Regions from separate parts of the Streptomyces sp. NPDC054866 genome, predicted to be linked through region 2. Evidence: riboswitches for the same ligand, from Rfam matches in the RefSeq annotation. Region 2 holds a riboswitch; each other region holds the start of a gene.
What was found. A riboswitch is a leader RNA that binds a small molecule or an ion and turns the genes downstream of it on or off. The one in region 2 is predicted to bind cobalamin.
Positions count from the first base shown of each region.

Region 1 (7,088 bases), on a different contig from region 2:
CACGTCGAACAGGGCCTGGTGGGAGAGGCCCAGGCTCTCCCCGAGGACGAACGCCTCGCTCACCGCGATCATCGAGACGCCGAGGATCATGTTGTTGCAGATCTTCGCGGCCTGACCGGCGCCGGGTCCGCCGCAGTGCACCGCCTTCCTGCCCATGACCGTCAGGAGCGGCTCGGCCTCGGTGAACTCGGTCTCGCCGCCGCCCGCCATGAAGGTGAGGGTGCCGGCCTCGGCGCCCACCACTCCCCCGGAGACGGGGGCGTCCAGCGCACGCATCCCTGCCGCGACCGCGGCCGCGTGGGCGCCGCGCGCGTCGGCCACGTCGATGGTCGAGCAGTCGATGAACAGCGTGCCCGGCCGGGCGGCGGCAAGGAGTCCCTCCTCCTGGTAGAGGCCGAGGACATGCCGTCCCGCGGGCAGCATGGTGATCACCACGTCCGCCTCCGCTGCGGCGCCCGCCGCCGATCCGGCCGCCTCCACACCGCTCGCGACGGCGGCGGTGAGCAGGTCGGGCATCAGGTCGTGACCGAGGACCCGGTGCCCGGCCTTGGCGAGGTTGGCGGCCATCGGGCCGCCCATGTGGCCGAGCCCGATGAAGCCGATCGTGCGCTTGCCGTTCACCACGCCACCTCCTGCGGCACCCAGGCCAGGTCGAGTTCGCCTCCGGCGGGCGGGTCGAAGTAGCGCTCCACGTCGGCGCCGCCGACCTCTACCAGCGAGGCAGGCGCCCAGCGAGGGCTGCGGTCCTTGTCGATGACCTGGGCGCGGATCCCCTCGGCCAGGTCGTGCGAGGTGAGCGCGGCGCAGGAGATCCGGTACTCCTGCTCCAGGACGCGCTCCAACGGGCCGAGCCGCCGCGCCCGGCGCAGTGCGGCGAGCGTGACCTTCAGGGCGGTGGGCGACTTGGTGGCGAGGGTGTCGGCCGCCTCCGCGGCGGCCCGCGCCCCATGGCCGCGCAGCCGGGCGACGATCTCCTCCACCGTGTCGGCGCCGTAGCAGTGGTCGATCCAGGACCGGTGTCCGGCGAGCTCACCCGGCGGCAACTCGCCTACGTAGCGCGGAAGTACGTCCCACACCGGCTGCGCGGCAAGGCCGTCAAGGAGCCGGGGCAGGTCCTCGCTCGGCACGAAGTGATCGGCGAGCCCGCACAGCAGGGCGTCGCCCGCGCCGATCCGCGCGCCGGTGAGCGCCAGGTGGGTGCCGAGTTCCCCGGGAGCGAGGGCCAGCAGGTAGGTGCCGCCCACGTCGGGCACGAAGCCGATGCCGGTCTCCGGCATCGCGACGCGGGAGCGCTCGGTGACGATGCGGACGTCGCCGTGCGCGGAGACACCGACGCCGCCGCCCATCACGATCCCGTCCATCACGGCGACGTACGGCTTGGGGTAGCGGGCGATGCGGGCGTTGAGCCGGTACTCGTCCCGCCAGAAGCCGGCGGAGGCGGACGTCCCGGCACGCGCGTCCTCGTAGATGGAGCGGATGTCGCCGCCCGCGCACAGGCCGCGCCCGCCGGCCCCTTGGATGATCACGGTCTGTACGTCCGGATCGCTCTCCCAGGCGGTGAGCGCCTCGTCGATGCGGCGCACCATGGCGTGGGTGAGGGCGTTGAGGGCCTGGGGGCGGTTGAGCGTGAGGTGGGCCGCGCGGCCCTCGGTACGGAGCAGGACGAAGTCCTCGGCCGCGGTCACCGCAGTGCCTCGGTCAGGCTTCGGGCCACGATGACGCGCATGATCTCGTTGGTTCCTTCCAGGATCTGGTGGACGCGGAGGTCGCGGACGATCTTCTCGATGCCGTACTCGTTCAAGTAGCCGTAGCCGCCGTGGAGTTGGAGCGCCCGGTCGGCGACGGAGTAGCCGGTGTCGGTGGCGAAGCGTTTGGCCATCGCGCACAGTTGCGGCGCCTGAGGGTCCCCGCGGTCCAGGGCCTCGGCGGCCTGCTTGACCAGGGCGCGGGCGGCGGCGAGTTCGGTCGCCATGTCGGCGAGGCGGAACTGCAGTGCCTGGGCGTCGAGGAGCCGGGCGCCGAAAGCCTCCCGGTCGGCGAGGTACGCGAGGCTCTTGTTGAGGGCGCTGCGGGCGCCGCCCAGGGAGCAGGCGGCGATGCCGAGCCTGCCGCCGTTCAGGCCGCTCATGGCGATCTTGAAGCCGTCGCCCGCGCGGCCGAGCAGCCGGTCGGCGGGCACCCGTACCTCGTCCAGGATCACTTGACGGGTGGGCTGGGCGTTCCAGCCCATCTTCTTCTCGTCGGGGCCGAACGAGAGCCCGGGGTCGTCCCGTTCGACGAGGAACGCGGAGATCCCCCGGGGGCCCTCGCCGTCGGTGCGCGCCATGACGACGTACACCTGCGCGGCGCCCGCACCGGAGATGAACTGCTTGACGCCGCTGAGGACGTAGCCGTCGCCGTCGCGGACCGCCCGGGTGCGCAGGGACCCGGCGTCCGATCCGGCCCCCGGTTCGGTGAGGCAGTAGCTGCCGAGGTCGTCCATGGAGCACAGGCGGGGCAGCCACCGCGTCCGTTGCGCGGGGTCGCCGTATGTGTCGATCATCCAGGCGACCATGTTGTGGATGGAGAGGTAGCCCGCGATGGACGGGCAGCCGGAGGCGAGGGCCTCGAAGACGAGGACGCCGTCGGCCCGCGTGAGACCGCTGCCGCCCGCGTCCTCCCGTACGTACACGCCGCCGAGCCCGAGCCCGGCCGCCTTGCGCAGTACGTCGAGGGGGAAGTGCTTGTCCTGGTCCCACTGCACGGCACGGGGGGCGAGATGGTCGTCCGCGAAGTCGAGCGTGGTCTCGACGAGGGCCTGTTGGTCCTGGGTGAGTGATGTGGTGGTCATGGCGCTCATCCCATGGTGGGCAGGGTGAAGCTCGCGCCTTCCCTGGCCCCTGAGGGCCAGCGCGAGGTGACGGTCTTGGTGCGGGTGTAGAAGCGGATGGCGTCGGGGCCGTGCTGGTTCAGGTCGCCGAAGCCGGAGCGCTTCCAGCCGCCGAAGGTGTGGTAGGCCACCGGGACCGGAATGGGGACGTTGACGCCGACCATGCCGGTGTCGACGCGGCGGGTGAAGTCGCGGGCGGTGTCGCCGTCCCTGGTGAAGATCGCGACCCCGTTGCCGTACGGGTGCTCGCTGGGCAGCCGCAGGGCTTCCTCGTAGTCGGCGGCCCGTACGACGCACAGGACGGGGCCGAAGATCTCCTCGCGGTAGATCCGCATGCGTGGACCGACCCGGTCGAAGAGCGAGGCGCCCGCGAAGAACCCGTCCTGATGGCCCGGAAGCGTGAACTGCCGCCCGTCGACGACGAGTTCAGCACCTTCGTTGACGCCGATGTCCACGTACCTGCGGACCCGGTCGAGTGCGTCCCTGCTCACGAGCGGGCCGAAGTCGGCCTCCGGGTCGTCGCTGCGGCCGACGCGGAGCGTGCCGATGCGTTCCTTGAGCGCGGCGACCAGCGCGTCGGCGGTCTCCTCACCGACGGGCACGGCCACCGAGATGGCCATGCAGCGTTCGCCCGCCGAGCCGTATCCGGCGCCGATGAGCGCGTCGACGGCCTGGTCGAGGTCGGCGTCCGGCATGACGATCATGTGGTTCTTGGCGCCCCCGAAGCACTGGGCGCGCTTGCCGTGGGCGGCGGCGGTGGCGTAGATGTGCGCGGCGATCGGCGTGGAGCCGACGAAGCCGAGCGCGCCGACCCTGGGGTCCTCAAGGAGGGTGTCGACCGCTTCCTTGCCGCCGTTGACGACGTTCAGGACGCCGGGCGGCAGGCCTGCGTCGAGGAACAGTTCGGCAAGACGCAGGGGTACGGACGGGTCGCGCTCGGAGGGTTTGAGGATGAACGCGTTGCCGCAGGCGAGAGCGGGCGCGACCTTCCACAGCGGGATCATCGCGGGGAAGTTGAAGGGCGTGATCCCGGCGACCACACCGATCGGGGAGCGCAGCGAGTGCACGTCGATGCCGGTGCCCGCGTTGTCCGTGAACTCGCCCTTGAGCAGATGCGGGATCCCGGCGGCGAACTCCACCACTTCCAGGCCGCGTTGGATGTCGCCGTGCGCGTCGGCCACGGTCTTGCCGTGCTCGGCCGACAACAGCCGTGCCAGGGAGTCGCGTTCGGCCTCGACGAGCTGAAGGAAGCGCAGCAGCACGCGGGCGCGCCGCTGCGGATTCCAACTTCCCCACTCCTGCTGCGCGGTGACCGCGTCGGCGATCGCCCGCTCGGTGTCGGCCCGGCCCGCGAGCGGTACGCGGGCCTGGACGGTGCCGGTGTTGGGGTCGTACACGTCGCCGAAGAGGCCCGACGTGCCTGCGGTGTGCTTGCCGCCGATGAAGTGGGTGAGTTCACGGACCATGGGTGCCTGCTCTCGTCAGGTGAGATCCGGGGACGGCACGGCGAGCCGCCGACGGGCGCACAGGTGTGTGCGCTGTCGGTGCGAGCCGTGGGACAGCGGACGTCGGGACTCTCAGGCGTGCGTCGAGACCGCCGGAGGGCGCGACGTCCTATGAGCGCGTGGTGAGTTGAGCGCGCTCCGCCGGATCACCAGGGTCGTGGGTACGGACCGGTGCCATGCGTGTCTGCTCCATCCTCGTGGACAACACGGAACATTCCGCGGCCGGTATCCTGACTCCCGGATCTCCGCGCGCCGCCCGCCTTCCCGGCAGACCTCGCCAGTGGCGTGTGGATGGCAGCACACTCCCCGGTCACAGTGGCGGGACCGTGCCGGATTCACACCGGCTTCCCTGCACCGCGGACCTTGTGCCACGAACATATAGTTGGACGTCCTAGTAAGTCCACCCCTCTCCGCCGCGGGACAGCGCGAGAGCGCGGGCGGGGTGGCGCGGTCCGAGGAAGACGACGACGCCCTTGCCGTCGGGAGAGGGGTGCGTCGCCTGGGTCCAGCCCTGGCGGCCGTAGAAGCCCATGGCCTGCGGTGACCGGACCGAAGTCAGCAGCCAGACACGGTCGTCGGGAGCGCCGGAGGCCATCGCATCAAGGAGAGCCGCCCCGATTCCGGTGCCCTGCGCCGTGGGACGCACGGCCAGTTCGTCTATCTCACGGGCCCCGCACAGCCACGACAGGGCGCGCTCGGCGCCGAGTCCGGCCGCCGCCTGCGGATAGCAGCGGTCGGCGGGAAAGGGATCAGGCGTGGTCCACCCGGTGGTGAACCCGGCGATGCCCGTCCCCTCCAGGGCGATCGCCGCGGTGAAGCCGGGCCGCCGCACGTCGTCACCGAGCCGGACCAGGAACTCCGCCACCCGCTCCTCGTCCTCGTACCAGGGCGGCACGCCGAAGGCTTCGGCGTAGACGGTGCGCAACTCATCTACGTGCGCGAGCAGTTGCTCACCGCGCAGCACCCGTACGACCGCCGCCATCAGGCAGCCCTCGCCTCGGCCGCCCTCGGCTGCAGGGCCGCGTACGCCAGGGGGGCGGACGGGTCGATCGACACGTCCCAGGGGGCGGGCTCGGCCCCGGCACGTACGAGCAGGTCGCCGACGGCGGCGATCATCGCGCCGTTGTCCGTGCACAGCGTCATCGGGGGTACGCGCAGCCGCACGCCCGCGGCCGCGCACCGCTCCTCGGCGAGCGACCGCACCCGCGAGTTGGCGGCGACACCGCCGACCACGACGAGGGTCCCGACCCCGTGATCCCGGCAGGCAGCCAGGGCCTTGCGGGTCAGTACGTCCGCGACGGCCTCCTGGAGCGAGGCCGCACCGTCGGCCACCGGTAGATCGCGGCCGGCGTGCCCCTCGGCCCAGCGTGCGGCGGCGGTCTTGAGGCCGGAGAAGGAGAAGGCGTACGGGTCGTCCTTCGGCCCGGTGAGGGGGCGAGGGAAGGTCACCGCGCGCGGATCGCCGCTACGGGCCGCGCGGTCGATGGCGGGGCCGCCCGGATACGGCAGGCCGAAGACGCGGGCGACCTTGTCGAAGCACTCGCCCGCCGCGTCGTCCAGGGTGTCCCCCAGGTGCACGATCGGATCGCGGGCCAGGTCCCGGACGAGCAGCAGGGAGGTGTGCCCGCCGGAGACGATCAGGACCACGCAGGGGTCGGGCAGCGGGCCGTGCTCCAGCGTGTCGGCGGCGACGTGCCCGGCCAGGTGGTGCACCCCGTACAACGGAACATCGAGCGAGTAGGCCAGGGTCTTGGCTCCCGCGAGGCCGACCTGAAGCGCGCCGGACAGGCCGGGGCCCGTGGTGACCGCCACCGCGCCGATGTCGGACAGCTTCAGGCCCGCCTGGTCGAGGGCGTGCCGGACGACCGGCGTGAAGGAGTGCAGATGCGCTCGCGCGGCGATCTCGGGGACCACTCCGCCGAAGCGGGCGTGCTCGTCCATGCTCGACGCCACCGCATGGGCGAGCAGTCGCCCCTGCGAGACGATCCCCGCCCCGGTCTCGTCGCACGACGACTCGATCCCCAGCACAATGCGCCCCGCTGCCACCGGCGTCTCCTTCACCCACAGCTTTCTTGCTGCGTTTCCGCATGTCTTGCTGCATTTCCGCATGTGAAGTGTAGTTGCAAGTAATGTGCAATAAGACCTTCAGTCCTTCACCTGCTCCCCAGCCACGGGGTAGGGAACGAAGGTGCTGCTGTTCTCGTCGATCGCCAGGCGGCGGTCCAGCGGGGGCACCGCCCGCTGGGGGCAGTCGGTGCGTTCGCAGAGGCGGCAGCCCATGCCGATGGGCACGGCCGATGAGGCGCTGTCGAGATCGAGGCCGTCGGAGTAGACGAGCCGCCCGGCATGGCGGATCTCGCAGCCGAGGCCGATGGCGAACGTCTTGCCGGGCTCGCCCCAGCCGCCGCGGTGCCGGGTGACCGCACGGGCGGTCCACAGGAAACGCTGCCCGTCCGGCATCGAGGCGACCTGGACGTGGATGCGGCCCGGCGCGGCGAACGCCTCGTACACGTTCCACAGCGGGCAGGTGCCGCCCGCGCGGGAGAAGTGGAACGCGGTGGCGGACTGACGCTTCGACATGTTGCCCGCCCGGTCGACGCGGACGAACGAGAAGGGCACGCCGCGCAGCCGGGGGCGCTGCAGGGTGCTGAGACGGTGGCAGATGGTCTCGTAGCCGAGGCCGAAGTGGTCGGTGAGACGCTCGATGTCGTAGC
Region 1 covers NZ_JBSGZA010000001.1:1,584,098-1,591,185, reverse strand. The annotation lists gene mmsB (3-hydroxyisobutyrate dehydrogenase) at 1-579, opposite strand, end outside; gene ACWGI2_RS06765 (enoyl-CoA hydratase/isomerase family protein) at 618-1,685, opposite strand; gene ACWGI2_RS06760 (acyl-CoA dehydrogenase family protein) at 1,682-2,830, opposite strand; gene ACWGI2_RS06755 (CoA-acylating methylmalonate-semialdehyde dehydrogenase) at 2,836-4,335, opposite strand; cobalamin riboswitch at 4,578-4,762, opposite strand; gene ACWGI2_RS06750 (GNAT family N-acetyltransferase) at 4,766-5,356, opposite strand; gene tsaD (tRNA (adenosine(37)-N6)-threonylcarbamoyltransferase complex transferase subunit TsaD) at 5,356-6,420, opposite strand; gene ACWGI2_RS06740 (short-chain fatty acyl-CoA regulator family protein) at 6,520-7,088, opposite strand, start outside.
Region 1: it holds a riboswitch for cobalamin, as region 2 does, so the genes downstream of both, ACWGI2_RS06755 (CoA-acylating methylmalonate-semialdehyde dehydrogenase) here and ACWGI2_RS19700 (ribonucleoside-diphosphate reductase subunit alpha) in region 2, are expected to answer to the same signal.

Region 2 (7,088 bases):
GGTCTCGCACAAGCACGGATACGTGACCACGTCCGACTTCGTGCGCGGGCGCTTCGGCTCCAAGGGGCTCTCGCTGGCCGTCGCGGTCACCGGCATCCTCGCCACGATGCCGTACATCGCGCTCCAACTGGTCGGCATCCAGGCCGTTCTCGACGTCATGGGCGTCGGCGGCGGACCCGACACGAACTGGTTCATCAAGGACCTGCCGCTCCTGATCGCGTTCGCGGTGCTCGCCGCGTACACGTACTCGTCGGGTCTGCGCGCACCGGCGCTGATCGCGTTCGTGAAGGACGGTCTGATCTACCTCGTCATCGCCGTCGCGATCATCTACATCCCGATCAAGCTCGGCGGCTTCGACGAGATCTTCCAGGCGGCGGGCGACAAGTTCTCTTCGGCGAACGAGGCGGCGGGCAAGCCCGTCGCGGGCCTGGCACCGGGCGAGCCCGGACAGTGGACGTACGCGACCCTGGCCCTCGGCTCCGCGCTCGCGCTGTTCATGTACCCGCACTCGATCACGGCGACGCTCTCCTCCAAGAGCCGCGACGTGATCCGCCGCAACACCACGATTCTGCCGCTCTACTCGCTGATGCTCGGCCTGCTCGCGCTGCTCGGCTTCATGGCGATCGCGGCCGGGGTCAAGGTGGAGAACGGGCAGCTGGCGATCCCGCAGCTGTTCGAGAACATGTTCCCCGACTGGTTCACGGGCGTCGCGTTCGCGGCGATCGGCATCGGCGCGCTCGTCCCGGCGGCGATCATGTCGATCGCGGCAGCGAACCTCTTCACCAGGAACATCTACAAGGACTTCATCAAGCCGGACGCGACACCCGCGCAGGAGACGAAGGTCTCCAAGCTGGTCTCGCTCATGGTGAAGGTGGGCGCGCTCGCCTTCGTCCTCACCATGGACAAGACGGTCGCGATCAACTTCCAGCTCCTGGGCGGCATCTGGATCCTGCAGACCATGCCCGCGCTGGTCGGCGGGCTGTTCACGCGGTGGTTCCACCGCTGGGCGCTGCTCGCGGGCTGGGCGGTCGGCATGATCTACGGCACGGTCGCCGCGTACGGCGTCGCCTCGCCGACGCAGAAGCACTTCGGCGGCTCGTCCGACGAGATCCCGGGCATCGGCGAGATCGGCTACATCGGCCTCACGGCGTTCGTCCTGAACGTGGTGGTCACCGTGGTCATGACCTTCGTCCTGCGCGCCATGAAGGCCCCTGACGGCATCGACGAGACGTCTCCCGGCGACTACACCGCGGACGCGGGCGACCCGGGCGTCAAGGAGGAACTGCCGCCGGCCACGGTGGGAGCACCGGGCGGCCACTGACCCCCTTCTTGTACGTACGTGACGCGGGCCGCCGGAGGAATCCGGCGGCCCGCTCTCGTGCGTGCGGACTCACCCGGCCCGGTGGAGCTCCGTGCGAACCCTGGCCGCCGCCTGGGCGGCGGAGGTGAGCGTCAGCTTCTTGTCGGTGCCCGCGGTCACCCTGACGAGCACGCCACCGACCCGCACCTCGACGTCGTAGCGCGGACGGCCGCCGTCGTACTCGTCGCCGCCCACGATCCGCGAGGTCTCCAGGAGCGCCTCGTCGCCGAGATCCGGCAGCCTCTCGGCCACGTGGTGCTCCTCGACGGGGGCCGCGTCGGTGTCGACGGTGACGCGAGGGCACGCCTTGTTGAGCTGCCGGCGCAGTTCGATGTGGCGCCCGGCCCGCTCGGCGGTCATGGAGAGCAGGGACGCGTGGACGTAGGGATTCTCGTCCTCGACCGCCTCGGGGAACGGACGCACGGTGTGGCTCGCGCTGGGTCCCCGCAAGCGCAGCAGTTGCTCGTGCACCTCCTCGCCGGCAGCACAGGCGCCCCAATCACCGCCACCCTGGTACGGATTGGAGGGGCCGGACGTCACGTCGTACGCCCTGGCCCTCGCCCCGATCGCCTTCGCCGGGAGCAGCGCCGACTTCAGCTCGGCGTCCGTGAAGATCTTGCCGGGGTCCACGTCTCCGTCGACACCGGCGGCCGTGGTCGACTTCGGGGTGCGCGTGGGCTTCGTCTCAGCGGTGCTCCCCTCGCCCCCGCACCCCGTGAGCAGCATCAGCAACACCGCCGTACAGCCCGCGCCCCGCCCTCGCACGCCGTCTCCCCCTGTTCGACGATCAGTTCGGCGCCACCCTAGGGGATACGCGCGCCGACACAAGATATGGGGCTGCCTCGCAGAGCCAGCACAAGATGTATGCTCGTGCTCGCTGTCGCCGCAGGGGAATCCGGTGCAAGTCCGGAACTGTCCCGCAACGGTGTATGAGTACGCATTTGTCGTGCTCGCAAGTCCGAAGACCTGTCGACAGTGCGCCCGTTCCGACCGGTCCGGGTGCCAACGACGTCCGGGCCTCGTGGAATGGGCTGGTGGACGCGGAGCGCAGCCCTGTCCAGGGGCGGCCCCCGTGTGTCACTCCTGCCCTCCTCAAGGCTCCGAGCCGAGCGAGGGAGTGCTCCGTGACCATCGCGCCAGCCGAACCTGCGTCAGCGCAGACCACCGACGATCAGCGGATCGCCGACGGCCCAGGAACCGCGCTGCTGCGTACCCTGACCGACCTCACCGCCGACCTCCCCGACGCCGACCCCGGCCGGGTCGCCGCCGCGGCGCTGCGCGGCCGTTCGGCCAAGGCCGACGTGGCGGAGCTGCGGGACCTCGCGACCGAGGCGGCCGCCGGGCTCATCTCCGAGGATCCGACCTACTCGCAGCTCGCGGCCAGGCTCCTCAGCCTCAGCATCCGTGACGAGGCCGCGTCGCAGGGCGTGCGCAGCTTCTCCGACTCGGTTGCCGTCGGCCACCGCGAGGGGCTGATCGCGGACCGTACCGCCGCGTTCGTCACCGACCACGCGGAGCGCCTGGACGGGCTCGTGGAGGCGGCTCTGGAGGACGGCGCCGACTTCCGCTTCGGCTACTTCGGCCTGCGCACCCTGCACAGCCGCTATCTGCTTCGCCACCCGATCACCCGGCACGTCATCGAGACCCCGCAGCACTTCATGCTGCGCGTCGCGAGCGGCCTCGCCGAGGACGGCAGTGCCCGCGCGATGGCCGAAGTCGCCTCCCTGTACCGCCTGATGAGCCGCCTGGACTACCTGCCGTCCTCGCCGACGCTCTTCAACTCCGGCACCCGCCACCCGCAGATGTCGTCCTGCTACCTCCTCGACTCCCCGCTGGACGAGCTGGACTCCATCTACGACCGCTACCACCAGGTCGCGCGCCTCTCCAAGCACGCGGGCGGCATCGGCCTCTCGTACTCCCGCATCCGCGCCCGCGGTTCGCTGATCCGCGGCACGAACGGTCACTCCAACGGCATCGTGCCGTTCCTGAAGACGCTGGACGCCTCCGTCGCCGCCGTGAACCAGGGCGGGCGCCGCAAGGGCGCCGCCGCGGTCTATCTGGAGACGTGGCACTCCGACATCGAGGAGTTCCTGGAGCTGCGCGACAACACGGGTGAGGACGCGCGCCGCACGCACAACCTCAACCTCGCGCACTGGATCCCGGACGAGTTCATGCGCCGGGTCGCCGCCGACCAGGACTGGTCGCTGTTCTCTCCGGCCGACGTGCCGGAGCTCGTCGACCTGTGGGGCGACGAGTTCGACGCCGCCTACCGCAAGGCCGAGGCCGCCGGGCTCGCCCGCAAGACCATCCCCGCGCGCGATCTGTACGGCCGCATGATGCGCACCCTGGCGCAGACCGGCAACGGCTGGATGACGTTCAAGGACGCCGCCAACCGCACCGCCAACCAGACGGCGGAGCCCGGCCACACCGTCCACTCCTCCAACCTCTGCACGGAGATCCTGGAGGTGACGGACGACGGCGAGACGGCCGTCTGCAACCTGGGCTCGGTGAACCTCGGCGCCTTCGTGGACACGGCCGCCGGTGACATCGACTGGGAGCGGCTCGACGAGACCGTCCGCACCGCCGTCACCTTCCTCGACCGCGTCGTCGACATCAACTTCTACCCGACCGAGCAGGCAGGCCGCTCCAACGCCAGGTGGCGTCCGGTCGGCCTGGGCGCCATGGGCCTCCAGGACGTCTTCTTCCAGCTGAAGCTGCCCTTCGACTCGCCCGCCGCGCGCGCCCTCTCGACGCGCATCGCCGAGCGGATCATGCTCGCCGCGTACGAGGCGTCCGCCGACCTCGCCGAGCGCAACGGCCCGCTGCCCGCCTGGGAGAAGACCCGCACCGCGCGCGGCGTCCTGCACCCCGACCACTACGGCGTCGAGCTGACCTGGCCGGAGCGCTGGGCCGCGCTGCGCGAACGTATCGCCGCGACCGGCATGCGCAACTCGCTGCTTCTCGCCATCGCGCCGACCGCCACGATCGCGTCCATCGCGGGCGTGTACGAGTGCATCGAGCCGCAGGTCTCCAACCTCTTCAAGCGCGAGACGCTGAGTGGTGAATTCCTCCAGGTCAACGCCTACTTGGTGCAGGAGCTCAAACGGCTCGGCGTCTGGGACGCGCAGACTCGCGAGGCGCTGCGCGAGGCCAACGGCTCGGTGCAGGGCTTCAGTTGGATCCCGGCCGAGGTGCGCGAGCTCTACCGCACCGCGTGGGAGATCCCGCAGCGCGGCCTGATCGACATGGCCGCCGCGCGCACGCCGTTCCTCGACCAGGCGCAGTCCCTGAACCTGTTCCTGGAGACGCCGACCATCGGCAAGCTCTCCTCGATGTACGCCTACGCCTGGCAGCAGGGTCTGAAGACCACGTACTACCTGCGCTCGCGCCCGGCGACCCGCATCGCCCGCGCGGCGGCCGGCCAGACCGAGGCAGCCGCCCCCGCCCCCGTCCCCGCCCAGGTCACGGCCGAAGAAGCCGTCGCCTGCTCCCTGGAAAACCCCGAGTCCTGCGAGGCCTGCCAGTAATGAGCTCCACCACGAACGCCGAGAAGAACCTGCTCGACCCGGGCTTCGAACTGACCCTGCGCCCCATGCGCTACCCCGACTTCTACGAGCGCTACCGGGACGCGATCAAGAACACCTGGACGGTGGAGGAGGTCGACCTCCACTCGGACGTCGCCGACCTCGCCAAGCTCTCGCCCGGCGAGCAGCACATGATCGGCCGCCTGGTCGCGTTCTTCGCGACCGGCGACTCGATCGTCTCCAACAACCTCGTGCTCACGCTCTACAAGCACATCAACTCCCCCGAGGCACGGCTCTACTTGAGCCGCCAGCTCTTCGAGGAGGCCGTGCACGTCCAGTTCTATCTGACGCTGCTCGACACCTATCTGCCCGACCCGGAGGACCGCGCCGCCGCCTTCGACGCGGTCGAGGAGATCCCCTCCATCCGCGAGAAGGCCGAGTTCTGCTTCAAGTGGATGGACTCGGTCGAGAAGATGGACCGTCTGGAGACCAAGGCCGACCGGCGCCGCTTCCTGCTGAACCTGATCTGCTTCGCCGCGTGCATCGAGGGGCTCTTCTTCTACGGTGCCTTCGCCTACGTCTACTGGTTCCGCTCGCGCGGTCTGCTGCACGGCCTGGCCACCGGCACGAACTGGGTGTTCCGCGACGAGACGATGCACATGAGCTTCGCCTTCGACGTCGTCGACACCGTCCGCAAGGAGGAGCCCGAGCTCTTCGACGACGCGCTCCAGACGCAGGTCACGGACATGCTCAAAGAGGCCGTCGAGGCCGAGCTGCAGTTCGCGCGCGACCTGTGCGGTGAGGGCCTGCCCGGCATGAACACCGACTCCATGCGCGAGTACCTGCAGTGCGTCGCCGACCAGCGGCTCCAGCGGCTCGGCTTCGCGCCGGTCTACGGCTCGTCAAACCCGTTCTCGTTCATGGAGCTCCAGGGTGTCCAGGAGCTGACCAACTTCTTCGAGCGGCGGCCTTCCGCCTACCAGGTCGCCGTCGAGGGTTCGGTCTCCTTCGACGACGAGTTCTAGAACCTCCGGCTTCCGTGAGCTGCGTGGGGCGCGGGGGGCCTCACGCAGCTCACGGTCGATCCTGCGGTCGTGGACGTACCCGACGAGCGAGGGTGCGGCCAGGAGGAGGAAGACGGTCACAACGGTCACGTATCCGAGGAATGTGTTCATGTCCTCACTGTCGTGCGTGCCGGACCGTAACGTCAGTGGCAGGACTGCCACACACCATCGACTTACTGCCAAGACCGCGGCACACTGGCAGCATGCTGAAGAACGTGGCCGTCGTGCTGCTCGACGGCGTGCATCCCTTCGAACTCGGCGTCGTCTGCGAGGTGTTCGGCCTCGACCGGAGCGACGAGGGCCTTCCCGTGTACGACTTCGCTGTGGTCGCCGCGGAGAGCGGGCCCCTGAGCAATCACGCCGGGTTCTCGATCACCACTCCGTACGGCCTCGACCGGCTCGAAGAGGCCGACCTCATCGCCGTCCCCGCGGGCCAGTCGTTCGTGGCCCGCGACTACCCCGAGGAGCTGCTCGCCGCCCTGCGCCGCGGGGTGGACCGCGGGGCCCGCATCCTCTCCGTCTGCTCCGGCGTCTTCGTGCTCGGCGCCGCGGGGCTGCTCGACGGGCGCCGCTGCGCCGTGCACTGGCAGCACTCCACGGAGCTCGCGGTGCGCTATCCGCGCGCCCGGGTCGAACCCGACGTCCTGTACGTGGACGAGGGCCCGGTCGTGACGTCGGCGGGCACCGCAGCCGGGATCGACGCCTGCCTGCACATCGTGCGCCAGGAGCACGGCACCGAGGTCGCCAACGCCATCGCCCGGCGCATGGTCGTACCGCCCCACCGCGACGGCGGGCAGGCCCAGTTCGTGGCGCGCCCGCTGCCGCGATCGGCGTGCGACACCGTGGGCGGGGTACTGGCCTGGATGGAGCGCCATCTGGACGAGGAGATCACCGTCGAGCGGCTCGCCGAGCGTGCGCACATGTCGCCGCGCACCTTCGCGCGCCGCTTCCAGCAGGAGACCGGCACCACGCCCTACCGCTGGCTCCTGCGCCAACGCGTGCTGCTGGCGCAGGAGTTGCTCGAAGGCTCGGACGAGACGGTGGACGCCATCGCCGGGCGTGCCGGTTTCGGCAACGCCGCGGCGATGCGCCACCAGTTCCTGCGGGCGCTCGGCACCACGCCGAACGCCTACCGCCGCA
Region 2 covers NZ_JBSGZA010000003.1:946,004-953,091, reverse strand. The annotation lists gene mctP (monocarboxylate uptake permease MctP) at 1-1,321, shown strand, start outside; gene ACWGI2_RS19705 (hypothetical protein) at 1,391-2,125, opposite strand; cobalamin riboswitch at 2,225-2,348, shown strand; gene ACWGI2_RS19700 (ribonucleoside-diphosphate reductase subunit alpha) at 2,485-4,887, shown strand; gene ACWGI2_RS19695 (ribonucleotide-diphosphate reductase subunit beta) at 4,887-5,909, shown strand; gene ACWGI2_RS19690 (helix-turn-helix domain-containing protein) at 6,152-7,088, shown strand, end outside.

Region 3 (7,088 bases), on a different contig from region 2:
TAGGACCAGTACGTGGTCGCAGAACATCGCTGCCAGGTTCAGGTCGTGCAGGGCTATGACGCTCGTCAGGGGGAGGTTCGCCACCAGGGTCAGGAGGTCCAGTTGGTGGTGGATGTCCAGGTGGTTGGTCGGTTCGTCGAGGAGGAGCTCCTGGGGGGTTTGGGCCAGCGCCCTTGCTATCTGGACCCGTTGGCGTTCGCCGCCTGACAGGGTGTGCCAGGACTGGGTGGCCCGGTGGGACAGGCCTGTGCTGGTCAGGGCCTCCCTTATCGCCTTCTCGTCCTCGGGGCTCTGGAGCGACCACGCTCTGCGGTGCGGGATGCGGCCCAGGCGTACGACCTCCTCCACCGACAGCTCGACCTGTGTCGTGGCCTCCTGGTCCACCATCGCCAACCTGCGCGCCACCGTGCGGCGGCCCGCGTCGCGCAGTGGCGTGCCGTCCAGGGTGACCACCCCGGATGTCGGAGCCAGGACGCCCGCCAGGATGCGCAGGAGAGTTGACTTGCCCGAGCCGTTCGGGCCCAGCAGGCCGACCGTGGCTCCGGGGGGTGGGGCCAGGGTCACCCCGTCGATGATGAGGTGGCCTGCGGTCGTTCTGGTGACCCGGTCCGCCCGTAGGCCTGGTTCGGTGTGCGGGGTCATGTCGTCTTCCTCGTGCGGTAGAGGACCAGGACGAACGCCGGGACGCCGATCAGGGACGTCACCACCCCCACCGGCACCTCCTGGGGGTCCAGGACCGTGCGGGCCAGCGTGTCCACCCACACCAGGAACACCGCGCCCGCGAGCGCCGTGACCGGGAGCAGACGTGCGTGCCCGGCGCCGACAAGGACGCGGGCCGCGTGCGGCAGGACCAGGCCCACGAAGCCGATGGCGCCCGCGCTGCTCACCAGGGCCGCCGTGAGGAGGGCCGTTATGGAGAGGAGCAGCAGGCGGGTGCGAGCCACGTGTACGCCCAGCGTCGCCGCCGCGTCCTGGCCGAACACGAACGCGTCCAGCGTGCGGGCCTGCGTCAGGCAGATCGCGAGGGCCACGAAGAGCACCGCCGCGCACAGCCAGACGTCCGTCCAGCCCACCCCGCTCAACGAGCCGAGCAGCCAGAACAGGACACTCCGCGTCGTCTCCGCGTCGCCCGACGTCAGGATCACGAACGAGGTGAGGGCAGAGAACAGCTGCATCGCCGCCACTCCTGACAGCACCACCCTGTCGGCGCTTCCGCCCAGGGTGTGGCTCAGGAGGAGGACCAGTGCGAACGAGACGACGGCCCCTACGAAGGCTCCCGCCGAGACCGACACCACTCCCCCGCCGACCCCCAGGACGACGATCGCGACCGCGCCCGTGGACGCCCCCGAGGAGACGCCGAGTACGAAGGGGTCGGCAAGAGGGTTGCGCAGGAGGGACTGGAGGACCGTTCCGCAGACCGCGAGGCCCGCGCCGCATACCGCCGCGAGAAGCGTGCGCGGCATGCGCAGGTTCCATACGATGCCGTCCCTGATCGGCGTCAGCGTCGCCTCTCCCCAGCCGAGGTGGGCCGCCACCGCCGACCACACGTCCGGTACGGAGATGTCCGCGGGGCCGATGGTGACGGCCACCGCCACGGAGAGGGCCAGGGCGGCGAGGCCTGTCGTCCAGAGCAGGGCGGAACGTATGCCGCCCGGGGCGGCCTTCATCACTTGGCGAGCCCGAACTCGCGCAAGGCGTCGGCGACTTGTTCCACGCCGTCCACAGTGCGGATCGTCGGGTTCATGGCCTGGCCGCTCAGCAGCACGTACCGCTTCTTCTTCACGGCGGTCAGGTTCTTGGTGACCGGGTTGGACTCCAGGAACTCGATCTTCTTCTTCGCGCTCTCGGCCGTCTGCGACTTGCGGGTGAGGTCCCCGATGACCAGCACGTCCGGGTCGCGGTCCGCCACCGTCTCCCAGTTGATCTGGGGCCACTCCTCGCGGGTGTCGTCGAAGACGTTCTTCACGCCCAGTTCGCGCGTGATGATGCCCGGCGCTCCGCAGCAGCCCGCGATGTAGGGCGCGTCGGAGTTGGCGAACCAGTAGAGGAGCTTCGTGTCGGACGACGCGTCAGCCTTCTTGATCGCCTTCGTCGCCTTCGCCACCCTGGCCTTGAGGTCCGCTATCAGCCGCTCGCCGCGCTTCTCGACCCCGAACGCCTTGGCCAGGTCCCGTACTTCGCCGTACACCGTGTCCATCGTCAGCGTCTTGTCGCGACGGCCGTCGCCGTCGCCGCTGTTGTCCTTGCCCGCGCAGTCGGAGGGCGAGACATAGGCGGGTACGCCGAGTTCGGCGAACTTGGCGCGGTCGGCGACGCCGCCCTTGCTGACCGTCGCCAGGAAGGAGGCGGTGACGAAGTCCGGCTCCTGGGCGAGGACCTTCTCGAAGGAGGGGTAGCTGTCGGCGAGCCGGTCGACCTTGGCGTTGTCCTTCTCAAGTCCCTTGAGCACCGGGTCCGTCCAGGTCCCGGTGCCCGCCATGCGATCCGCGAGGCCGAGGGAGAGCAGGATCTCCGTGGAGCCCTGATCGAGGGAGACCGCCCGCCGCGGCGGCGCCTTGATCTCCACCTTCTTGCCGCAGGAGGTGAGGGTCAGTGGGTAGCCCTTAGCCTTCCCGCCCCCGCTGGAGGTGGCCGACGAGCCGCCTCCGCACGAGGTCAGCGTGAGGGCCAGGGCCGTGCTGAGGAGGACGGACATACGTACACGACGGGCTGTGGAGGACACACGATCCCTTGAGTCTCACGGCTCATACGCGGAGCCTGGCCTGCTTCATCACCTCCGCCGCCCGGTGCGGGGGCGAAGGTGCCAGCAGGTCTTCGGACTCGGGGATCGACCGGACGGGGCGCCTTCCCAGGCGTCCGTGGACGCCCAGTGGCCGTGGCCCCGCCCGTTCCCCCTCACCGCTGCGCGTCAGTTCCGGATTCGCACCGGATTCCCTGGCCCTGGTGTGGGTTGACTGGCGCTCGCAAGCTACCACGCGAGGTCAGGCCGGCTGCTGTCACGTGAGGTCAGGACGGCTGCTCGGGCCTCGGTGCGCCGCGGTAGGTGCCGAACGACCACTTGTTGCCCTCGGGGTCGGCGATCCCGAACTCCCGGCTGCCGTACGGCTGGTCCTCGATCTCCCGGATGATCTCGACCCCCGCGGCGGTGAGCCGATCGTAGAGGTCGTCCACGTGGTCGGTGACGACGTACGCCCCGAAGGTGCCCGGCTTCAGGCACCAGCCCTCGGACTTCTCGTCGTACGAGCCGAGCATGATGGCCCCGCCTTCGGGCCAGTCGAGCTCGGCGTGGGCCACGCGGTCGCCGTCCTCGTAGACGGCGGTGCGCAGGAAGCCGACCGTGCCGACCAGGAAGTCGATCAGGGCGGGGGCGTCGTGCGCCTGGAGGGTCGGCCAGACGTCGGGGGCGCGTCCGGCGGAGGCGGAGGCGGACTGGGGCTGCTGCTTCTCGGTGGTGTTCATGTCGGTGGTGTTCATGGCTCCTACTCTTCGCCCCCGCCATGGCTCCCGGCTTGGATATTCCGGCACTCTTCGGCCAGCCAGCCGCTGGGGCTCACCCCCGTGTACTGCTGGAAGTCCCGTACCAGGTGGGAGTGGTCGTAGTAGCCGCAGTCCGCGGCGATGCGGGCCAGGTCGGGGGCGCCGCCCGTCGCGACCGGGCGTACGACCGCGTTCCGTGCGCGCTGGAAGCGCATCAGGCGGCCCGCCTGCTTGGGGCTCAGGCCCGTCTCGGCGCGGAAGAGCGTGGTGAGGCGGCGTTCGCTGAGGGCGACGTGCCGGGAGAGGCCGCGCAGGGTGCCGACGCCCCGGTGCCGGGCGAGCCAGGCCCAGGCCTCGGCGACCTCGGGCCGTACGGATCCGCCGGAGGCGTCGTCGGCCGCGCGCTGCCTCAAGTAGCCGGACAGAGAAGCGAACCGCTCCTCCCAGGTGCCCTGCTCGCACAGCATCTCCCGTACGTCGGCGGCGCGGCGCCCCATCACCTCCGCGCCGGGCGTCACCAGCTCGCCGGCCAGTTCCGCCGCCGGTACGCCGAACAGGGCGCGGGCGGCGAGCGGGTGCACGGCGAGCTGGATGCCCGCCTCGTGCTCGGGCCGCACGACGTACGCCGGGGACTGGTGGAGGCCGCCGAGGACGATGTCCGTGCGGGTGGCGTCGCGGCCGCCCGCCTGCTCGGGGGTGATGCCGCTGACGACGGGGCCGTCGAGCGAGAAGATCAGCGTCAGGTACGGGGACGGCAGGCCGCGGTGCAGGCCGGGCCGCTCACCCTCCGTGCGGTAGCCGACCGCGGACACCACCATGCCGTCGAGCCGCGGGGCGGCCCGCACGAACTCCCGGGAGACGGTCTCCATGCCCTCCAGTATGCGATGGGCGGGGCGCCGAGGCAGGTCCGCGGGCGTGGTGGGCGTCGGCCTCTGCTACCCGCGCGAGGAGGTCCCATGCCCGTTCCGTCCGGTGACGTCGATCATGGGAATCTGCCGCCTGACCTCGTACGATGACCCGCCGCTCCGGACGGGGCGCAGACCGCTCTCAGGGGGCACAGAACCATGGCAGTAAAGGCAAAGGCCAAGCTGGCCGTCATCGGCACGGCGGGCGCGCTCACCGCGGCCGTACTCGCGGGGACGGCGCTCTGGCCGAGCACGGACGCGACGGCGGCGGACGCCTCCGCGAAGACGGCGAAGACGGCGAAGACCGCGACGTCCGAGCTGAAGCACTGGCCGAAGCCGGTCGCGAAGAAGCTGGGCAAGGTCATCGCGAAGAACGAGGACAAGGGCGCGTACGCCGTCTTCGACGCGGACAACACGACGTACCGCAACGACCTGGAGGAGTCCCTCCTGCCCTTCCTGGAGATGAAGGGGGTGCTGACCCGCAAGTCGATGGACCCGTCGCTGAAGATCATCCCCTTCAAGGACACGGCGAAGCACAAGGAGAGCCTCTACAGCTACTACAACCGGCTCTGCGAGGTCGACGACCAGGTCTGCTACCCGTGGGCCGCGCAGATCTTCTCCGGCTTCACGCTGAAGGAGCTCAAGGGGTACGTCGACGAGCTCCTCGCCCACGACAAGCCGATCCCCGCCGAGTACTACGAGGACGGGAAGCTGACGAAGACCGAGGTCGAGCCGCCCGAGTTCTTCACCGGCATGCAGGAGCTCTACAAGTCGCTGCGGGGCCACGGCATCGAGGTCTACGTCGTCAGCGCGGCCAGCGAGGACCTCGTACGCATGGTCCTCGCCGACCCCAAGTACGGCTACGACGTGAAGCCCGAGAACGTCATCGGCGTCGGCCTGCAGCTCAAGGACCGCAAGACCGGCGAGGTCACCAGCTCCCGCAAGGAGATCGCGGAGGGCCGCTTCGACGAGAAGAAGCTCGCGGGGCGCGAGCTGACGCCGAACCTGTGGGCGCCGCTGACCTGGTTCCAGGGCAAGCCCGCGGCCATCAGCACGTACATCGACGAGTGGAAGAAGCCCGTCCTGGTGGCCGGCGACACCCCGAAGAGCGACGGCCCGATGCTGTTCCACTCGGCGGACGTGAAGCACGGCGGGGCGCGGGTCTGGGTCAACCGCAAGGACGACTACATGAAGGAACTGGACGGCATGAAGCGCAAGAACGCCGACCGGCAGCGGGAGCTCGGCCAGCAGGTGACCGCGGACAAGCGGTGGCTGACGGTGGTCCCGGACGAGATCCGCTAGTCGGGATCCGCTAGTCGGTCCCGGTGGCGGCGCTGACCAGGCCGGAGGCGATCGCCTCGGTCAGCGCCGCGTGGTCCTCGGCGTTCTGCGCGGTGTAACGCAGGGCGAAGTCCGCGACCGCCCGGTCGAAGGTGTCGGAGCCACCCAGGTAGGCGGCGATGGCTATGCGGTCGCCGGAGCGGGCGTGGGCGCGGGCCAGGGCGGTGCCGCAGAGGCGGGCGTAGGAGCGCAGTTCCGCGGGGGACATGGCCTCGACGTCCGCGGAGCCCTTCATGTCGCGCAGCTGGCGCCAGTAGAAGGCGCGGCCCTGGGGACCCGTCATCCAGCCGAGGAAGATGTCGCTCGCCGCCTGGAGGAGGCGCTGGCCCGCGACCACACGGTGGCCGGGGTGGACGTACGGCCCTGCCGGGAGGTGCTCCTCGACGACCGAGCGGACCGCCTCCTTGATCTGGAGGAAGAGCGGGTCCTCGGCGTCGCGCCCGGCGAGGAGCACGATGTAGCAGCGGGTGCCGACGCTGCCCACTCCGACCACCTTCCGCGCCGCGTCCACGAAGTGGTAGCGGTCCAGGAGGAGTCGGCGTTCCTCGGAGAGCGTGGAGCGGTAGTCGCCGAAGATCTTGCGCACCGCCGCGAGGTCCGGGGCGCCCGCGGGTTCGAGGAGCGGCGGGTCGTGGATGATGCGGCGGACGCCGTTCACCTCTTCGGTCAGCTTGCCGAGCGCCTGGAGGCTCGTGCGGCGGCGGGCCCGGTCGAGGGCGGTCGACGCGCGCTTGCGGTGGCGGGTGGAGCGGATGAGGGGCAACAGGTCGTGTGCGTCGGTCCGTTCGTACCAGACCGCCAGTTCGCCGAGTCCGGCCAGACGTCTCATCGACGTGCGGTACGCCGCCACAGCCGCGAGGCACGCATCGCGTGTCCCGCGCTCCGGGTGGCCGTTGTCGCGGGACGCCACGGCGATGCTCGCGGCCAGGCGTTTGACGTCCCATTCGAAGGGTCCTGGGCAGGTCTCGTCGAAGTCGTTCAGGTCGAAGAGCAGGGCGCGTTCCGGGGAGGCGAACAGGCCGAAGTTCAACAGGTGGGCGTCGCCGCAGAGTTGGACGGTGAGGCCGGTGTGCCACTGGACGGCGAGGTCTCCCGCCATGACGGCGGCGGCGCCCCGCAGGAAGGCGAAGGGTGAGGCTGCCATACGGGCGTATCGGATGGGCAGCAACTCCTGGACGCGTCCCTCGCCCTGCCGCTCAAGGACGGCCACCGGGTCGGCGCGGTCCGCTGAGGGTATCCACGCCCCGTGCGAGGAGCGGGAGGCGCGCTTGCGGGCGGCCTTGCCCTGGCGGGCGCGCTCGTCCGGAGTGGTCATCGCCCTCGCCCCTCTCCGTCGGCGGCTCCCGGCAACAGCCTCCCCCTCAG
Region 3 covers NZ_JBSGZA010000002.1:530,380-537,467, forward strand. The annotation lists gene ACWGI2_RS11115 (ABC transporter ATP-binding protein) at 1-642, opposite strand, end outside; gene ACWGI2_RS11120 (FecCD family ABC transporter permease) at 639-1,667, opposite strand; gene ACWGI2_RS11125 (ABC transporter substrate-binding protein) at 1,667-2,695, opposite strand; cobalamin riboswitch at 2,789-2,974, opposite strand; gene ACWGI2_RS11130 (VOC family protein) at 3,007-3,459, opposite strand; gene ACWGI2_RS11135 (helix-turn-helix domain-containing protein) at 3,480-4,346, opposite strand; gene ACWGI2_RS11140 (haloacid dehalogenase-like hydrolase) at 4,542-5,684, shown strand; gene ACWGI2_RS11145 (DUF2252 domain-containing protein) at 5,695-7,038, opposite strand.
Region 3: it holds a riboswitch for cobalamin, as region 2 does, so the genes downstream of both, ACWGI2_RS11125 (ABC transporter substrate-binding protein) here and ACWGI2_RS19700 (ribonucleoside-diphosphate reductase subunit alpha) in region 2, are expected to answer to the same signal.

Region 4 (7,088 bases), on a different contig from region 2:
AGGGCTTCACCGCCGTGAAGCACCAGCGTGAGGTCGGCACCGGGTACTTCGACCAGGTGTCCACCGTGGTCAACCCGGCCTCCTCCACGACCGCGCTCGCCGGTTCCACCGAGGAAGAGCAGTTCCACTAGGGCGCTTCGCTGGATCGCCGCAATGACATCCGCGGGTCGGTGGGGGCTTGGCGCGCAGTTCCCCGCGCCCCTTCGGGGCGCCCCCACCGTCCCCAATCCGCCCCCCGCTGAGGAGACCCGCATGTCCATCTCCGCTCCCACCCGCCGTGCCCAGGTCCTCGGCCCACCGGCCGACCGGCACGACGAGATCCTCACCCCCGAGGCGCTGGAGTTCGTCGGGCGCCTCGTCGGTGCCTTCGCCGACCGCCGCCTGGAGATCCTCAAGGAACGCGCGCGGGTGGGCGCACGCCTCGCTTCCGGTTCCCCGCTCGACTTCTCCATCGCCACCGCCCGCGTCCGGGCGGACGACTCCTGGCAGGTGGCTCCCCCGGCCCCCGGACTTACCGACCGCCGCGTGGAGATCACCGGGCCGCCCGAGCGCGCGATGGCGGTCAACGCCCTCAACTCCGGTGCGCAGGTTTGGATGGCGGACTTCGAGGACGCCACCTCACCCACCTGGGACAACATCATCGGAGGCCAGCTGAACCTGCTCGACGCGATCGAGCGGCGGATCGACTTCACCACGTCGGAGGGCAAGCCGTACCGGCTCGGCGAGCGCCTCGCGACCATCGTCGTACGCCCGCGCGGCTGGCAACTGACCGAGGAGCACCTGGAGTTCGACGGGCGGCCCGCGCCCGCCTCCCTCGTCGACTTCGGGCTCTACTTCTTCCACTGCGCCCAGCGGCAGATCGACGCCGGGCACGGTCCGTACTTCTATCTGCCGAAGCTGGAGAACCGCGACGAGGCGCGGCTGTGGAACGACGTTTTCGTCCTCGCCCAGGACCTCATGGGCATCCCGCGCGGCACGATCCGGGCCACCGTCCTGATCGAGACCATCACGGCGGCCCTCCAGATGGAGGAGATCCTCTACGAGCTCCGCGAGCACAGCTCGGGCCTCAACGCGGGCCGCTGGGACTACCTCTTCAGCCTCATCAAGACCTTCGGGCACCGCACCGACTTTCTGCTGCCCGACCGGGCGAAGGTCACCATGACCGCCCCCTTCATGCGCGCGTACACCGATCTCCTCGTACGCACCTGCCACAAGCGGGGCGCCCACGCGATCGGCGGCATGGCCGCCCACGTGCCCGGCAAGGACCCGGACGCCCATCAGGCGGCTCTCGCCACGGTGCGCCTCGACAAGGAACGCGAGGCCGAGGACGGCTTCGACGGCTCCTGGGTCGCCCATCCCGCGCTTGTCCCCGTCTGCCGCGAGGTGTTCGACGGGGTGCTCGGCACCCGCCCGCACCAGATCGACCGTACCCGCGACGACGTCGAGGTGACGGCGGCTCAGCTGCTGTCCGTGCGCCGCGTCAGCGCGCCGCCCACAGCGGAGGGCGTGCGCACCAACATCGCGGTCGCCCTGCGCTACTTCGCCGCCTGGCTGCGGGGACAGGGGGCCGTCGCCCTCTACGGGCTGATGGAGGACGCGGCCACGGCCGAGTTCGCCCGGGTGCAGATCTGGCAGTGGCTGCGCCACCGGGTCGCCGATCGCACGACGGTGCTCGCGCTGGTGGAGGACGAACTCGCCGCCCTGGGCGCGGAGTACCCGTGGGCGCCGCTCGACGAAATCCGCGGGCTCTTCGAACGGACCGCGCTGGCAAGGGAGTTGCCCGCGTTCTTCACCACCGATGCCTACAGCCGCCACCTTGTGGACCAGCCGCTCGCGCGCCGTTCGGAGGGACAGTCATGACAGCGGCCATACGCCGGGTCGGTGTGGTGGGCGGAGGCCAGATGGGTGCCGGAATCGCCGAGGTGTGCGCCCGCGCCGGCCTGGACACCGTGGTCTGCGAGGCCGACGCCCTCGCGGCGCGTGCCGCCCGCGAACGCGTCGCCGTCTCGCTCGAACGCGCCGTCCAGCGCGGCAAGTTGGACCGCATCAGCGCCGAGGAAGCGCTGGCCCGCATGGTCTTCACCGGCAGCCTCGACGACCTGGCCGACCGCCAGCTCGTCATCGAGGCGGTCGTCGAGGACACCGCGGCGAAGACGGAGGTCTTCGCCACCCTGGACAAGGTCGTCGAGGACCCAGGGGCGATCCTCGCCACCAACACCTCCTCCATCCCGGTCATGCGTCTGGGTATGGCGACCCGGCGTGCCGACCGCGTCCTCGGGCTGCACTTCTTCAACCCCGCCCCCGTCCTTCCCCTGGTCGAGGTCGTCTCCTCGCTGCACACGGCCGCGGAAACCGTGGCCGCCGTCGAGGACTTCGCCACGTACACGCTCGGCAGGACGGTCGTACGGTCCAAGGACAGGGCGGGTTTCGTCGTCAACGCGCTGCTCGTGCCCTACCTTCTCTCGGCGATCCGCATGACGGAGTCCGGCTTCGCGACGGCCGCCGACGTGGACGCGGGCATGGAGCTCGGCTGCGCGCACCCGATGGGACCGCTGAAGCTGGCGGACCTGATCGGCCTGGACACGGTCGCCTCCATCGCGGCGTCTCTCTACGAAGAGTTCAAGGAACCCCTGTACGCACCGCCGCCGCTGCTCCTGCGCATGGTGGAAGCCGGGCTGCTCGGCCGCAAGAGCGGGCGCGGGTTCCACCTCTACGACCGGGGCTGAGGGGCCCGGGTCCGCCGCCGGGCTGAGGGGCCCGCGGCTGCTGTGAGCGGGGCGCGGAACAGAGTGGTGATCTGTTCCGCGCCCCATCACGTGTTCGCCCCCCTGCCCCCCCCGGCCAAGGCATGGGTGTCTCACCTCACGGTCCGGAATGTGATCAGCACTGCCCAAGAGGCCGACCACCCTCTAGCCTGACCTGTGCAGCTGGTTCGCCCTGTCCGCCAGGCAGACGCGTCGTAAGAGGGAACCCGGTGGGAATCCGGGACTGCCCCGCAGCGGTGAGTGGGAACGACCGCCGTCATACGCACTGGGTCCGAGAAGGATCCGGGAAGCGACGGCCAGTAGGGATCTGCCTCGGCAGGTGTGCCCACGAGTCCGAAGACCTGCCCGTTGCCCGCATGTGATCCCTCACGTGCGGATATCCCGGTGACCTCGTGGGCGGGTCGGCGTACAGATCAGGTGGAGCACCGCGCCGGTGGCGCGCGTCCGGTCCACCCGGTTCGTCCTCCCTTCGCGTCCGTGTCCCGTCCCCGGGATTCTCAGGAGTCATCTCGCGAAGGAGATTTCCGTGACAGCGAAGTCCGCGGCTGCGGCAGCACGATCCACCGTGTACGGCTACCCCCGCCAGGGCCCCGACCGGGAACTGAAGAAGGCCGTCGAGGGCTATTGGAAGGGCCGCGTCACCGCCGACGCCCTCCGGGAGACCGCGGAGCGGCTGCGCAAGGCCACCTGGCGGCGCCTGTCCGACGCCGGTATCCACGAAGTGCCGACCGGCGACTTCTCGTACTACGACCATGTCCTGGACACCAGCGTCATGGTCGGCGCCGTCCCGCAGCGGCACCGCGAGGCCGTCGACACCGACACGCTCGACGGCTACTTCGCGATGGCACGCGGCACCCAGGACGTGGCGCCCCTTGAGATGACCAAGTGGTTCGACACCAACTACCACTACCTGGTCCCGGAGTTGGGCCCCGACACCGTCTTCAGCGCCGACTCGGCCAAGCAGGTCGCCGAGCTCAAGGAGGCCGTCGCGCTCGGCCTCGCCGCACGCCCGGTGTTGGTCGGCCCGGTGACCTATCTGCTGCTTGCCAAGCCCGCGCCCGGCGTGGCCGCCGACTTCGAGCCCCTGACGCTCCTTGACCGTCTGCTACCCGTGTACGCCGAGGTCATCGCCGATCTGCGCGCGGCGGGCGCCGAGTGGGTGCAGCTCGACGAGCCAGCCCTCGTCCAGGACCGCACCCCGGCGGAGCTCAACGCCGTCGCACGCGCCTACCGTGACCTGGGCGCCCTCACCGACCGCCCGAAGCTGCTCGTCGCCTCCTACTTCGGCAGGCTCGGCGAGGCGCTGCCCGTGCTCGCCAAGGCGCCGGTCGAGGGCCTCGCCCTGGACTTCACGGAGTCCGCCGCCAGCCAGCTCGAGGACCTCGCCGCCGTCGGCGGGCTGCCCGGCAAGCGGCTGGTCGCGGGCGTCGTCAACGGCCGCAACATCTGGATCAACGACCTGGAGAAGTCCCTGTCCACGCTGGGCACGCTCCTGGGCCTCGCCGACCGGGTCGACGTCTCCGCGTCCTGCTCCCTGCTGCACGTCCCCCTGGATGCCACCGCCGAGCGGGACATCGACCCGCAGATCGCCCGCTGGCTCGCCTTCGCCCACCAGAAGACCACCGAGATCGCCACGCTGGCCCGAGGCCTGGTGCAGGGCAGGGACACCATCACGGCCGAACTGTCCGCCAACCGCGCCGACCTGGCGTCCCGCTCCGGGTCGGCCCTCACCCACGACCCGGCCGTACGCTCCCGCGTCGCCGCCGTCACGGGCGCCGACGCCCGCCGTGCGCACGCCTATCCGGAGCGTGCGGCGGCTCAGCGAACCCGCCTCGGTCTGCCGCTGCTTCCCACGACCACCATCGGCTCGTTCCCGCAGACCACCGAACTGCGCACCGCGCGGGCCGACTTGCGGGCGGGCCGCATCGACACGGACGGCTACGAGGAGCGCATCCGCTCCGAGATCCGCGAGGTCGTCGCGTTCCAGGAGAAGGCGGGCATCGACGTCCTGGTGCACGGCGAGCCCGAACGCAACGACATGGTGCAGTACTTCGCCGAGCAGCTCACCGGCTACCTCGCCACGCAGCACGGCTGGGTCCAGTCGTACGGCACCCGTTATGTGCGCCCGCCGGTCCTCGCGGGCGACATCTCCCGGCCGGAGCCGATGACGGTGCGCTGGACCTCGTACGCCAACTCCCTCACCGACCGCCCCGTGAAGGGCATGCTCACCGGTCCTGTCACCATGCTCGCCTGGTCCTTCGTCCGCGACGACCAGCCGCTGGGCGACACGGCACGCCAGGTCGCCCTGGCCCTGCGCGACGAGGTCAACGACCTGGAGACCGCGGGGACTTCGGTCATCCAGGTCGACGAGCCCGCGCTGCGCGAGACGCTGCCGCTGCGCACCGCCGAGCACGCCGCATACCTGGACTGGGCCACGGAATCCTTCCGCCTCACCACGAGCGGCGTCCGGCCGGACACGCAGATCCACACCCACATGTGCTACGCCGAGTTCGGAGACATCGTCCAGGCCATCGACGACCTCGACGCCGACGTCATCAGCCTGGAGGCCGCGCGCTCGCACATGCAGGTGGCCCGCGAACTGACCGAGCACGGCTACCCGCGCGAGGCGGGACCTGGCGTCTACGACATCCACTCCCCGCGCGTACCGAGCACCGAGGAGGCAGCGGCCCTGCTGCGCAAGGGACTTGAGGCCATCCCCGCCGAGCGGCTGTGGGTGAACCCCGACTGCGGCCTCAAGACCCGCGGCTGGCCCGAGACCAAGGCCTCCCTGGAGAACCTGGTCGCGGCTGCGCGCGAGGTGAGGACGGAACTGCCCTCGGACTCCTGACCCGAACGCACCCGGGCGCATGCGGGGGGTCAGGCCTCGCCTCCCGTATGCGCCACCCGCGAAAGCAGCACATGCAGCATCTCCCGCTCCTCCACCCCCAGCGGAGCCAGAAGTTCGTCAGTGACCCCCCGCGCCACCTCATCGGAGTCCCGCAGGAAGTCGTGGCCCGCAGGCGCGAGAGCCACGATGCGGCGGCGGCGGTCGTCCGGGGCCGGGCGGCGTTCGACGAAGCCGAGGCGTTCCAGGTCGTCGACCAGGCCGACGATCGCGCTGGGGTCGTAGCCCAGCTCCTGGCTCAGCTCGCGCTGGGCCGCGCCCTCCACCGTGGCCAGATAGCGCAGCAGCGCGTAGTGACGCAGGCGTAGGCCGGATCTCTGGAGCGCCGCGTTGAACAGCTGGCCCGAGCGCAGGCCGAGGCGGTAGAGCAGATAGCCCGCGTCCGCGTGGAGGCCCTGCATCCAGGGCGCGCCCTCGTCGACGGATCCTTCCTCCACGGGCTCGGCGGTGGTCTTCCGGCTGGTCATGAGGGGCGCTCTCCCTGGTCGGTGGTTCGCGGGCGTACGGCGGTCGTCGTTGACAGTGTCCAGCATGCCGCATTATCGATGTTGGAAACAATCATTGACGACAACAATCGTTTGTCTTAGCTTCCTTTCTGTGGGCCGACTCCGGTCGGGGGCGTGTCCCCCGGCCGACCGGGGTCGTGTTCCCCCCGCCCGCCAACTCATCTCATTTCGCTGCCTGTTGAAGGGATCTCCCAGTGCTGGACTCATACGCCGTGGACCTGCGCGGCAAGGTCACCGTCGTCACGGGATCGGGGCGCGGCCTCGGTCTCGCCTATGCCTCGGCCCTCGCTCGCGCCGGGGCCGCCGTAGTGGTGAACGACGTTGACCAGGAAGCCGCCGAGCGCGCCGTCAAGGCCATCACGGAGGAAGGCGGGCGTGCCGTCGCCGAAGTGGTGGCCGTCGGCAGCGGCGAGGCCGCCGACCGCCTGGTCGCCCGTGCCGTCGAGGAGTTCGGGCGGCTCGACGCGATGGTGACCAACGCCGGGATCCTGCGCGACCGGGTGCTGTGGAAGATGACCGACGAGGACTTCGACGCGGTCGTCACCACCCATCTGCGGGGCACCTTCACCTGCGCCCGCGCCGCCGCCGTACGCATGCGGGAGCAGGGTGAGGGCGGCAGCCTGATCCTGGTCGGCTCCCCCGCCGGGCAGCGCGGCAACTTCGGGCAGACCAACTACGCCGCCGCCAAGGCCGGGATCGCGGCCATGGTGCGTACGTGGTCGATGGAGCTGGCCAGGGCCGACATCACCGTCAACGCGATCGTGCCGGTGGCCGCCACCGCGATGACCGAGACCATCCCCGCCTTCGCCCCGTACATCGAGGCCATGAAGGAGGGTCAGCCGCTGCCGGACTTCCTGCGCAAGGGCGAGGGGTTCGGGACGGCCGACGACTGTGCCGCGCTCGTGCCCTTCC
Region 4 covers NZ_JBSGZA010000001.1:1,574,791-1,581,878, reverse strand. The annotation lists gene aceA (isocitrate lyase) at 1-131, shown strand, start outside; gene aceB (malate synthase A) at 253-1,860, shown strand; gene ACWGI2_RS06725 (3-hydroxybutyryl-CoA dehydrogenase) at 1,857-2,726, shown strand; cobalamin riboswitch at 2,912-3,128, shown strand; gene metE (5-methyltetrahydropteroyltriglutamate--homocysteine S-methyltransferase) at 3,292-5,613, shown strand; gene ACWGI2_RS06715 (MarR family winged helix-turn-helix transcriptional regulator) at 5,643-6,137, opposite strand; gene ACWGI2_RS06710 (SDR family NAD(P)-dependent oxidoreductase) at 6,374-7,088, shown strand, end outside.
Region 4: it holds a riboswitch for cobalamin, as region 2 does, so the genes downstream of both, metE (5-methyltetrahydropteroyltriglutamate--homocysteine S-methyltransferase) here and ACWGI2_RS19700 (ribonucleoside-diphosphate reductase subunit alpha) in region 2, are expected to answer to the same signal.